3 linked regions of the Thiocapsa bogorovii genome follow. The protein of the gene in region 3 interacts with the protein of the main gene of each other region in a pairwise test. Links are inferred from orthologs where the notes say so. Each region holds a gene or a part of one and is shown on either strand. Other genes may lie near its edges.

The links.
Region 1: the proteins of recO (region 3) and recR interact in binary tests that used the Escherichia coli proteins (3 or more experiments, as listed by UniProt). The link is inferred for Thiocapsa bogorovii from one-to-one orthologs.
Region 2: the proteins of recO (region 3) and ssb interact in binary tests that used the Escherichia coli proteins (3 or more experiments, as listed by UniProt). The link is inferred for Thiocapsa bogorovii from one-to-one orthologs.

What each region holds. Positions count from the first base shown.
Region 1 is NZ_CP089309.1:4,522,162-4,526,329, reverse strand. What follows is about bases 1-2,931. They hold recR (recombination mediator RecR), read right to left. Parts: upstream 1,799-2,931; coding sequence 1,202-1,798; downstream 1-1,201. Other genes in these bases: dnaX (DNA polymerase III subunit gamma/tau), read right to left, coding at 2,324-2,931; LT988_RS20045 (YbaB/EbfC family nucleoid-associated protein), read right to left, coding at 1,814-2,137; LT988_RS20055 (histidine triad nucleotide-binding protein), read right to left, coding at 633-977; minC (septum site-determining protein MinC), read right to left, coding at 1-425. In the rest of the region: more of dnaX, read right to left, coding at 2,932-4,051. UniProt on the Escherichia coli protein: May play a role in DNA repair. It seems to be involved in an RecBC-independent recombinational process of DNA repair. It may act with RecF and RecO.
Region 2 is NZ_CP089309.1:2,090,796-2,094,891, reverse strand. What follows is about bases 653-3,511. They hold ssb (single-stranded DNA-binding protein), read left to right. Parts: upstream 653-1,753; coding sequence 1,754-2,269; downstream 2,270-3,511. Other genes in these bases: rfbB (dTDP-glucose 4,6-dehydratase), read left to right, coding at 2,492-3,511; LT988_RS09510 (MFS transporter), read left to right, coding at 653-1,675. Also shown: more of LT988_RS09510, read left to right, coding at 293-652; more of rfbB, read left to right, coding at 3,512-3,550; glucose-1-phosphate thymidylyltransferase RfbA, read left to right, coding at 3,562-4,096. UniProt on the Escherichia coli protein: Plays an important role in DNA replication, recombination and repair. Binds to ssDNA and to an array of partner proteins to recruit them to their sites of action during DNA metabolism. Acts as a sliding platform that migrates on DNA via reptation.
Region 3 is NZ_CP089309.1:4,854,557-4,858,578, reverse strand. What follows is about bases 452-3,236. They hold recO (DNA repair protein RecO), read right to left. Parts: upstream 2,346-3,236; coding sequence 1,557-2,345; downstream 452-1,556. Other genes in these bases: era (GTPase Era), read right to left, coding at 2,355-3,236; pdxJ (pyridoxine 5'-phosphate synthase), read right to left, coding at 801-1,553; LT988_RS21615 (GlgC family sugar phosphate nucleotidyltransferase), read right to left, coding at 452-611. Outside these bases: more of LT988_RS21615, read right to left, coding at 1-451; more of era, read right to left, coding at 3,237-3,281; rnc (ribonuclease III), read right to left, coding at 3,274-3,951; LT988_RS21590 (DUF4845 domain-containing protein), read right to left, coding at 3,977-4,022. UniProt on the Escherichia coli protein: Involved in DNA repair and RecF pathway recombination.

The sequences.
Region 1 (4,168 bases), 330 kb from region 3 along the record:
TGCACGGACTGCGCAACCGGGGCGGGCGCGCTCGGCGCGGGTTCCTCGGACGCGACGCGGCGCTCGGTGCGGGTGGGACGGTTCTCCTGCTCGCCGAGGATGGCCAACTCCATCGCCTCCGCGGCCTCGTTCTGGGTCTTGTTGCCGCCGCGCACGCCAAAAGGAATCATGCCGTAGCCGCGCAGGAGGCCGACCAAGAGCGGAAACTCGACCTCGCCGCCGCCTTCGGGAAAGGCGCTCAGATCGATGACGACGGGCGTATTGCGAAAAAACTCCGGCGCCTGCTCGACCCGGGCACCCAGCTCGGCTGCGACCGCCTCGATATCGGCCTCGAGCAGGCGAATAATCGGCAGGGTGAAACCGGCTGCCTTGAGCTCGAAGACGGCGGGGCGATCCCCCGCGGACGTGCGTTGATACCCTGCCATGTTGCTGCTGTCGGGGCAAACGCCCGCCGATCTCCGCTGGAATGAATCAAAAGGTCGTCGTTTGTCGACGACGTCCGTGTCCTAGCGCTGTAGGGTGAACAAGCGAAGCGCAGTCCAACAGCGCCGTCGCGGGGTTCGGTGGACTGCGCTTGCGCTCGTCCACCCTACGGCACCGTTACTACGAACAACGCCGGCCTGCAACATCGATCATCCGGGCGGCCACTGCATGGGACGTCCCCCCAGGATGTGCAGATGCAGGTGGTACACCGTTTGCCCGGCCCCCGCGTTGCAGTTGACTAAGGTCCGGTAACCGCTCTGCGCGATCCCCTCCTGTTCGGCGATCTTGGCCGCGGCCAGGAACAGCTTGCCGATCAGCTCGGCATCCTCCGGCTGCACGTCGTTCAGGGTCGGAATCGGCTTGCGCGGGATCACCAGGATATGTGTCGGCGCTTGCGGATGGAGGTCTCGGAAAGCGACCAGGTCATCGTCTTGATAGACGATGTCGGCCGAGACTTCGCCGGTGGCGATCTTGCCGAAAATGGTATCAGACATCGTTGCGATCCGCTCCGTTAAACCGCGCCCAGCGCGGTATGTGATGTTTTTGGATGGGACCGGCCCCGGCAGATTTGAGGATTGTTGACGCCGGCGCGGTTTAGCGTTTTGAAAAGTAAAAATATTAAACCGCGTCTCCACCAAAGGTGGTGAAGCCCCCAAGGCCGAATACATGATGAAAATGACGCATGTCGCTCTAGACGCGGTTTAAGAGGCCAGTGGTGTCAGAGTCGGCGCCGGCCGTTGAAGGCCAGCGCCAGCGTTCCGCCGTCCAGATACTCAAGCTCTCCGCCCAGCGGCACACCGTGGGCGATACGGGTCGCACTCACCCCGTACCGATCGGCGGACTCGGCAATGAAGTGCGCCGTCGCACTCCCCTCCACGGTCGGACTGATGGCGAGGATCACCTCGCGCACCTCCCCGCCCTGCAGACGGGCATCGAGCAGGTCCAGGCCCAGCTCCTGCGGGCCGATCCCTTCGAGCGGCGAGAGCCTCCCGCCGAGCACGAAATAGAGTCCGCGAAAGTCCGTGGCCTGCTCGATGGCCAGGATCTCGGAGGGCTGCTCGACCACGCACAAGAGTCCGCCGTCGCGATGCGGGTTGGTGCACAACCCGCACAGCTCCTGCTCGGTCAGGGTGCGACAGCGACGACAGCGCCGGATCCGGGTCATGGCATCGGCCATGATCCGCGCCAAACGAACCCCGCCCTCGCGATCGCGCTCGAGCAGGTGGAAGGCGATCCGCTGCGCCGACTTCGGCCCGACCCCCGGCAGGCACCGCAAGGCATCGATCAATTGACCGAGAAGCGGGCGCTCGGACACGGCGACGGACCGCGCCTAGAAGGGCAGCTTCATCCCGGGCGGCAAAGGCAACCCGGCGGTCAGCTCGGCCATGTTCTCCTTGGCCTTCTCGGCCACGCGCTGGCTTGCACCGTTCACGGCAGCGGTGATGAGATCCTCGAGCATCTCTTTGTCGTCGCCCATCACACCGGGGTCGATCTCCACCCGACTGACCTGATAGCGGCCGTTCATGGTCACCTTGACCATGCCGCCGCCGGACTCGCCGACGACCTCTTCCAAGGCGAGCCGTTCTTGGGCCAGCTTCATGTCTTCCTGCATCTTCTGCGCTTGCTTGAGCAAGTTGCCGATTCCGCCTTTCATCATGCTGTGTCGCGGGAAACCCCGACCGGATGGCCGAGGCGGGATAGCGCACGGCGCCGAACGCCGTCCATCTCCCGCATCCTCTCTTCTCGGTTGGCTATCTCTTCACAAAGAATCCGTCGCTATGCGACATCGGACCATCCGGTTCTCCGAGCGGAGAACCGACCTAATATCCGCGAAAAACGCCTATCGATCGGCCGGCTCGATACTCCCGGCGATCCAGCTCGCATCGAGCTCGTCCTGCATCGCGCGCGCAACCGGATCCTCCTCCATCGCAGAGACCGCCGCCTGGCGGCGTTCGCCGGTCTCGCGCTCGCGCCGCTGGGCGAGCGTCTCGCGCTGCGGCCGCGCGACCTGGATGTCGAGCTTCACCGCAGTACCCATGGTCTTTTCCAAGGCAGCATGCAGGCGCGATTCCGCACCCGGCGAGCGCAGATGTTCCGCGGCCGGGTCCAAGCCGAGCGAGAGTCGCCCGTCCGCCCAGCCTTTCAGATCGCAATGATGGGCGATCTGGCTCGCGATCCCGCCCAATTCCAGACGATCGACGAGATGCAGCCAATCCGCGTGTGACCCGAGCGTGACCTGAACCGCGGCGCGCGAGGTCTCGGTCGGCGCGTGCGCGGCGGCCCTCGCATGCTGTGCGGGCGCAGGCTCGGCGACGCGCGACTCGGCAACGGGCCTCAGCATCGCGACCGGTGAGGAACCTGGCGAGGAAGCAGGCGATCCGGTCGCAGCGCCGGCGGAGTCGGCCGGGCGGGTCGGACCGCCGTCTGGGATCTCCCGCAAGGTCGAGGGGCGCACCGGCGCTCGCGTCGGCTCGCCGCGGTTGGAGGCCGGTCGAAACGCTAGGGCGCGCAGCAGGACCATCTCGAAACCGGCACGCGGATCCGGGGCGAGCGAGAGGTCGCCCTGCCCGGTCAGCGCCACCTGATAATAAAGCTGCAGATCCTCGGCCGGGAGCCGGTCCGCCAGCGCCGTCAAACGCGCGGCATCCGGATCGTCCGGGGCCAGCGTCTCGGGCACCTGCTGAACCAGTGCCAAGCGGTGCAGCAGCGCGATCAGCTCGCGCAGCAGCTCTTCGAAATCCGGGGTCAGCGAGGCCACGCGTTCGACCTCGGACAAGACACGCGCGCCGTCGCCTGCCGCCAGCGCATCGAGCAGGTCCAGCGTCAGATCGCCGGGTAGGGTTCCGAGCATGGTGCGCACGCCCGATTCCTCGACCCGCCCGCCGCCGAAGGCGATCGCCTGATCGAGCAGGCTCAAGCCGTCGCGCATACTGCCGTCGGCCCCGCGCGCCAGCAACGGCAGCGCGGTGGCCTGAAACTCGAGCCCCTCGGCCTCCAAGACATGCTGGAGTCTGGCGCGGATCTCCTCGGGCAAGAGACGGCGCAGATTCAACTGCAGACACCGCGAGAGCACCGTGATCGGGACCTTCTGCGGGTCGGTCGTCGCGAGCAGAAACTTCACATGCGGCGGCGGCTCCTCCAAGGTCTTCAACAGGGCGTTGAAGCTATGGTTGGAGAACATGTGCACCTCGTCGATCAAATAGACCTTGTAGCGTGCACGGGCCGGGGCATAGGGGACGTTGTCCAGAAGCTCGCGGGTCTGATCGACCTTGGTGCGCGAGGCGGCATCGACCTCGATGAGATCAACGAAACGCCCGCCGTCGATCTCTCGACAGGCCGAGCAGACCCCGCAGGGGCGCGCGCTCACACCCTCCTCGCAGTTCAGCGCCTTGGCGAGGATACGGGCGAGCGTGGTCTTGCCGACACCGCGGGTGCCGGTAAAGAGATAGGCGTGATGGAGCTGGTCGCGATCGAGCGCATTGGAGAGTGCGCGGACCACATGCGATTGTCCGACCAGATCATCGAAGCTCTTGGGGCGCCATTTGCGGGCGAGCACCTGGTAGGACATGCGTAGTTCGAGTCGGACGAATTCCGTGTGGGGCAGAGGCTGAGGTGGATAGAAACGCTCATTCCCGGCGCCGGATCTTCCCGGTGGCCACCGCGTCGTCCATCCGGCTTTGACCGC
Region 2 (4,096 bases), 2.8 Mb from region 3 along the record:
CGTCTAGAGCGAGATGCTTGTTTTCGAGTGAGCTCGACGTTTGGTGCATCCACAACCGTAAGCGGGGACACGGTTTAAAATGATAAATTTCTTAATATTTTAAACCGCGCTGGCTCCAACGGTCGTCAAGTCTGCTGGGGCCGATCCCATCCAAAAACATTCCATACCGCACTGGGCGCGGTTTAAGAAGACTGGTCTGCGGGAGGATCCCTGTCAATCGCGATCGGGCACGATCTTCGACAAGCCCTTATACTCGGGTTTTCCGCCGAATCGATGTAGAAGGCCACCGTCCTTGACCCCGTCCCATCAACCCCTCGTCGCCTTTACCGGGCTGGAGAAGCGCGCTGCGGTCGGGTTGGCCGCCATCTTCTCCACGCGCATGCTGGGTCTCTTCATGGTCTTGCCGGTCTTCGCGCTCTACGCGCACGACCTGGACGGCGCGACGCCTCTGCTGGTCGGGCTGGCGATCGGCGCGTATGGCTTGACGCAGGCGTTGTTTCAGATTCCGCTGGGTTTGCTCTCGGACCGGATCGGGCGCAAGCCGGTCATCTACGGGGGGCTGGTGCTCTTTGCGATCGGCAGCGTCGTGGCGGCACTGGCCGACGGGATCGAGCTGGTCATTCTGGGGCGCATACTCCAAGGCAGCGGTGCCATCGCGGCGGCGACCATTGCGTTGACCGCGGATCTGACCCGCGATGCGGTGCGTACCCGGGCCATGGCGGCGATCGGTATCAGCGTCGCCCTGTCGTTTGCGGCGGCACTGGTCGTCGGGCCGCCCTTGGCGCGCTGGCTCGGGATCTCGGGGATCTTTTGGCTGACCGCGTTTCTAGCGGTCGTCGGCATGCTTGTTCTGGTCTATGTCGTCCCCGATCCCAAGCGCTCCAGCGTCCATCGCGAGGCCCAGCCGGTGCTCGATCAGTTCGCGGGTGTGCTGAGCAACCCCACGTTGTTGCGCCTGGATCTGGGCATCTTCCTGCTGCACCTCACCATGGTGAGCATGTTCGTGGTGCTGCCCCTGTCGATCGAGTCGGCCGGTTTGGCGCCCGTGGATCATTGGCTGCTCTATCTGCCGGTCGTGCTGCTCGCTATCGTCGCAATGGTCCCTTTCATCATCATGGCGGAGCGCGGCGGCAAAGTGAAGGCAGTGCTGCTCGGTGCGGTTACGGCGATGTGTGCGTCCATGGTGGGCTTCTATCTCTTCCATCAGTCGATTTGGGTCGTCGGAATCCTGCTGCTGGTGATGTTCACGGTCTTCAACCTCATGGAGGCCATCCTGCCGTCGCTGGTCTCGAAGGCGGCGCGCGCCGGTGCACGCGGGACGGCGATGGGGGTTTTCTCAAGCTCGCAGTTCGTGGGGGCCTTCTTGGGTGGCTTGCTCGGCGGCTTGGCGCACCAGAGCTTCGGGGCGGATGCCGTCTATCTGGTCGGGGCCGTGACGTCGTTGGTCTGGATCGGCTTGGCGGCGACGATGGCGATGCCGGCGAATCTGACGGCGCATGTTCTGTCGCTCGGCGAACAGCCGGCCGAGGAGGGTCTGGGTCTCGAGGCGCGTCTGCTGGCCATCCCGGGCGTGGAGGATGCCGTCGTCGCGCTCGACGAGGGTGTCGCCTACCTGAAGGTGGACAGTGGCAGATTGGATTGGGCAACATTGCAGGCATTTTCGGCCAGGGCTTGAGGCGGAACGCCAAAGTCGGCCGCGAACTTCTAGGCGAGACAACAAACGCCCGCGTTCGGCGCGGAGCGGGAGGACTGCATGGCAGGCGTCAACAAGGTGATTCTCATCGGCAACCTCGGGGCTGACCCGGATGTGCGTTACATGCCGAACGGCGATGCGGTGGCGAATATCCGCATTGCAACGAGCGAGACCTGGAAGGATAAGAGCACGGGCGATAAACAGGAGCGCACCGAGTGGCACAACGTTGTCTTCTTCGGGAGGCTCGCCGAGATCGTCAAGCAGTATCTGCATAAGGGCTCGAAGATCTACGTCGAAGGCAAGCTGCGTACAAAAAAATGGCAGGGTCAGGACGGACAAGATCGCTACACGACCGAGATCATAGTCGACATCAACGGGACCATGCAGATGCTCGACAGCCGTTCCGGCGGCGGTGGTGTGGGATCGTCGGTGCCTTTCGACGAAGCGCCTGCGTATCAGTCGTCGCGGGGCGGCGGGCGGCCCCAGTCCTCGAGTCCGGCGCCGTCCTCCGGAGGGAGCGGCCCCGGAGGAAGCAGCCAAGGTGCGGCGGATTTCGACGACGATATCCCGTTTTAAACCGCGTCCAGAGCGAGATGCTGATTTTGAGTGAGCTCGACCTTTTGTGCATCGAAGTTCCTTGGCGGGGACGCGGTTTAAAATAATCAATTTTTTAAGTTCTTAAACCGCGCCGACTCCAACGGTCGTCAAGTCTGCCGGGGCCGATTCCGTCCAAAAACATCGCATGCCGCGCGGGGCGCGGTTTAAGCGTTCCACCACCAGCGTCAAGGAGCATCGCGTGTGCTGACCATTCTCGTCACCGGCGGGGCCGGATTCATCGGCGGCAATTTCGTCCATCACATCCTCGAGACGACCGATGCGCGGGTGGTCAACCTCGACCTTCTGACCTACGCCGGTAATCTGGACACCCTGGCCGATCTGAAGGACAACCCGCGTCACGTCTTCGTACAGGGCGACATCGCTGATCCCGCGCTGGTCGCCCGACTCCTTGCCGACTACGAGGTCGACGCCGTCGTGAACTTCGCGGCCGAGAGTCATGTCGACCGCTCGATCGACGGCCCGGCTCAGTTCGTCCAGACCAACATCGTGGGGACCTTCAATCTGCTGGACTGCGCGCGCGCGCACTGGTCCAAGCGCACCGGCGCGGCCAAGGACGCCTTTCGCTTCCTGCATGTCTCGACCGACGAGGTCTACGGGTCATTGGGACCGACCGGTCTTTTCACGGAGTCGACCCCTTACGCGCCCAACTCGCCCTATTCCGCGTCCAAGGCCGCATCGGACCATCTGGTGCGCGCCTGGTTTCATACCTACGGCTTGCCGGTGCTGACGACCAACTGCTCGAACAACTACGGGCCTTACCAGTTCCCCGAGAAGTTGATCCCGCTCATGATCCTGAAAGCCCAGCGCGGCGAGTCCTTGCCCATCTACGGCGACGGCGGGAACGTACGCGACTGGTTGTACGTCATCGATCATTGTCGGGCGATCCTGCGCGTGCTCGAGGCCGGCAGACCGGGCGAGGTCTACAACGTCGGCGGCAACAGCGAGAAGACCAATCTCGAGGTTGTCGATACCCTCTGTGCCCTGCTCGACGAGCGCCTGCCCGATTCGCCGTATCGGCCGCATGTCGGTCTCAAGAGCTTCGTCAAGGACCGCCCGGGCCATGACCGGCGCTACGCGATCGATGCCGGCAAGCTGCAACGCGAGCTGGGTTGGGAGCCGCAGGAGACCTTCGAGTCCGGCATGCGCCTGACCGTCGACTGGTATCTGGGCCATCCGGAGTGGTGCCGGCGGGTGACCGACGGGAGCTATCTCGGCGAGCGTCTCGGCGCCGCCGGCTGAGGGATCGCATCATGAATCGAAAAGGCATCATCCTGGCCGGCGGCTCCGGTACGCGGCTCTATCCGCTGACGCGGGCGATCAGCAAGCAGCTGCTGCCGATCTACGACAAGCCGATGATCTACTATCCGCTCTCGACCCTGATGTTGGCGGGGATTCGCGAGATTCTGATCATCTCCACGCCGCACGACCTGCCGATGTTCCGATCGCTGCTAGGCGGCGGATCCCAATGGGGGCTGCATCTCGAGTATGCCGAGCAGCCCCATCCGGGTGGACTCGCGCAAGCCTTCCTGATCGGCAAGGACTTCGTCGGGACATCGCCCTCCTGTCTCGTCCTCGGCGACAACATCTTCTACGGCCACGGCCTGGTCGATCAGCTGCGCGCCGCGGGCGCGCGCGAGCGCGGCGCTACCGTTTTCGGCTACTACGTGTCTGACCCCGAACGCTACGGAGTGGCCGAGTTCGATGCGAGCGGGCACGTCTTGAGCCTCGAAGAGAAGCCGATCAAACCCAAGTCGAACTGGGCGGTCACCGGCATCTATTTCTACG
Region 3 (4,022 bases):
ACACCCATGGTCTCCAAACGCTCGGAATCGTCCGGAATCGGCGCAGCGAGCGGATTGTCCAGCGGCGGCGGCGCCGGTGGACGAAAAGCGGCGATACGCTCGCCCTCGGCCAGCTCGACACTCGCCTGTGTCCCGGACCCGCGCCCGTTGACCGCGCGAACGGCGACCGTGATCTCGGCCTTGGACTCTGCATGGGCGCGCACCAGCTCGGCATAATCCATGCGATAGACGGCGCCTCCGTCCAAGACCAGGATCTGCCGTGCACGGCTGCGCTCGATCAGATAGCGATTCTGACGAATGGCATCGAACGGACCGGCGTACCACTCCTGACTCTCGCGCATCTGCGGCGGGACCGGGGTGATGAACTCGCGCAGCTCCGGATTGAAGATCGACCAGCCATCGCGCAGGTGTTTGTGCAGCGAGTGGCTCTTGTATTGGGTCAGCACCAGGACCTGTCGTAATCCGGAATGCAGACAGTTGGCCAAGGTGAAGTCGATGACACGGAACTTGCCCCCGAACGGCACCGCCGCTTTCGTACGGTGCTCCGTCAGCGGAGCGGGACCCGCACCGCGATCGATGGCAAGGACAAGAATAAGCGTCTCGGTAGGCATAGCGCAGCGGAAATCACCGACGGGACCCCTCGCCCCGCGGCACAGTCTAGCGGGGTTGCTGTCGGAAAGGCCAGCCGGGGGAACCAAAATCGGGCGAGCCGAGGTCGATGCGCGGACCGCCGACCTGCACGCGGGCAGGCCTGTCGGTCAAGCACTCCGGGGTTGATGGATGCGGTTGACGGGCGTCCATCACCCAGCCGCTACGGCTGCATCGATCACGCCCTTCATGTCCCGAACGGCTTGATCGAGGCCGGAGAAGATGGCGCGGGCGACGATGGCATGTCCGATATTGAGCTCGCGCACGCCGGGAATGGCCGCGATCGCCTTGACGTTGTGATAGTCAAGACCGTGCCCCGCGTTCACCTGCAAACCAAGCGAAAGCCCGAGATTCACTGCCCGCCGAATGCGAGCCAGCTCCTCGGCTCGCGCAGCAGCCGTCTCGGCGTCGGCATAATGCCCGGTGTGGATCTCGATCACGGGTGCGCCCACGGCATGCGCCGCCTCGATCTGGTCCGGATCGGCATCGATGAACAGCGAGACCCGAATCCCGGCCTCGGCCAAGCCTGTGCAGAAATCCCGAAGGTGCGGCCGATTCGCGTGCACGTCCAAGCCGCCTTCCGTGGTGAGCTCCTCGCGACGTTCCGGCACCAGACAACAATCGGCCGGTTTCAGCCGACAGGCGATATCACCCATCTCCCGTGTCGCCGCCATCTCCAGATTCATCCGGGTCTGCAGGATGCCGCACAGCAGCTCCACATCACGCTCCTGGATGTGGCGACGATCCTCGCGCAGATGCAGCGTAATCGAGTCGGCTCCCGCTTGCTCGGCAACCAGAGCGGCCTGAATCGGCTCCGGATAGCGGGTCCCGCGTGCCCGGCGGATGGTCGCGACATGGTCGATATTGACGCCGAGCAGGACCCCGGCAGCGTGTTGACTGGTCAAGATTCAAGACTCCGATTCGTGATTCGGGGACGCGTCGATTCGCGGGGCGTGCACAACGTCGGCCCCGGCATTCGGGACCGACGTGACGAGAAAGCGCCGAAACAGCTCGCGGCTCTTCAACTCGCGCCCCCCGAGGTGGGGCTCCAGAAGGCGTCGCAGAAGTGCCCGCGCCTCGCGCAGTTGATCCTGAGCCAACCGGTTGCCCTGCGCCAATGCAAGCAAGGTCGCGCCGGAAATGCGGCCGTCGCGACTCTCCGCTCCGACCCGCTGCATACCCTGTCCCGGGACGAGCACATAAGACCCGTCGGGCACGACAGGCCGATCGCAACCGGTCTCGACATCCAGAGCCAGCGCATAACCCAGCTCGTCAAGCAGACGGATCTCGAACTGACGGAGCAGGCTCTCGAGGTCGTCGCCACGCGCCAAGCCGGTCAGCGCTGCAGAATAAAAGGCGAACAGGGGATCGTGCGGATCATCGCGACCGAGCAGGCGGACCAACAACTCGTTGAGATAAAAGCCGCACAACAGGGGGCGCCCGAGCAGACCGATCGCCGGTCCGGCAGCCTCGACCCGGGTCAGGGTCAAGACCTCGCCGCGCCCGACAGCATCCAACCATAGGGGTTGAAACGGTTGAAGCAAGGCACTGGCCGGGCGGCGCGCGCGGCGGGCACCCTTGGCGATCGCCGGAAAGCGTCCTCGCCCGGCGGCGAAGATCTCAAGCAATAGACTGGTGTTGCCGTAATCGCGCCGATGCAGCACGAAGGCCTGAAACAAAGACCCGCGAGCGTTCACGGCACCGGCTCAACCGCCTCCGCGCCCGTCCGATGGCCCATCTCCGTAGCCGAGACGCCCCAAGGCCGCCTCGTCGCTCGACCAGCTCTTCTTCACCTTCACCCACACCTCCAGATGCACCGGGCAGCCGAACAGCTTCTGCATCTCCAGGCGCGCCTGCGTGGCGGCGGCCTTCAGCGCCTCGCCCTGCCGACCGATGATGATGGCCTTCTGGCTCTGGCGCTCGACCCAGATCAGGGCATTGATGCGGTAGCGCCCGCCGACCGCCTCGAAGCGCTCGATCTCCACGGTCGTGCGATACGGCAGCTCCTCGCCGTAACGCTGTACCAGTTGCTCGCGCACCAGCTCGGCGGCAAAGAAGCGCTCGGAGCGGTCTGTGATCTGATCCTCCGGGAAGGCCGGTTCACCCTCGGGCAAGCCGCGCAGCAGGGCAAGCTCGAGCACGTCGACCTGATCCCCGTTCGCCGCGGAGACCGGGATCAGGTCCAGGAAGGGGTGCCGCTGACCGAGGTCCTGCAGGTAGGGCAGCAGATCCTCTTTGCTCGCGACCCGATCGACCTTGTTGACGGCGGCGATCACGGGCACGCCGGCGGTCGCGATGGCTTCGAGTGCCGCAGCGTCCTCGTCTGTCCAGCGCAGCGCCTCCACCACGAAGAGCGCCAAATCGGTATCGCTGATCGCCGTGCGGGCCGCGCGGTTCAGATACCGGTTGAGTGCATTGGCCCCACGCTGATGGATGCCCGGGGTATCGACGAAGAGGATCTGACCCTCGGGGCGTGTCTTGATGCCGAGGATGGAGTGACGGGTGGTCTGGGCCTTGTGCGAGGTGATGGCGAGCTTTTGACCCATCAGGCGGTTGAGCAAGGTCGACTTGCCGACGTTGGGTCGCCCGATGATGGCCACGGTTCCGCAACGACCGACGATGATTTCAGACATTCTTCAGCTGCTCCAGCATGGCGTGTGCCGCCGCTTGCTCGGCGCCGCGTCGGGTGCCGCCCTCGGCGCGAGTACCGAGATCCGCGTCGGGGAGCACGCAACTGACGACGAAGGTTTGGGCATGTTGATCACCGCCGGTGGCCACGACCGTATATTCGGGAAGCGGCCGGCGCTGCGCCTGGAGCCATTCCTGGAGTTGGGTTTTGGGGTCCTTTCCGGCTTGAGACGCGCTGGTCTGCGACAAGCGCGTGGCAAAAAGACGCAAGACCAGATCGCGCGTGGACGTAAATCCCGCGTCCAGGTACACGGCCCCCCAGAGGGCCTCGAAGGCATCGGCCAAGATCGAGTCGCGGGCATGACCGCCGGTGCGCAGCTCACCGGCCCCGAGATTGAGGTAGCCGCCCAGATCGAGTCCGCGGGCCAGGTCAGCCAGGGTCTCACGCTTGACCAACGACGCACGCATGCGGCTCAGGGTCCCCTCGTCCGCCTCGGGAAAGCGCGTCCAGAGCGCTTCGGCGATCACGAAACCGATCAAGGCATCGCCGAGAAACTCCAAGCGCTCGTTGTTGGCGGATCCTGCGCTGCGGTGGGTCAACGCCTGAAGGAGAAGCTCCTCGCGCACGAACTTGTGTCCGATGAGCCGAGCAAGCCTGAGTGGATCGGCGTTCACGGATCGACCTTCACACGATCGTCCCTCATTGGCCCTTGACCTCGACCTGATAGGCGAAGGTCAAAACCGAG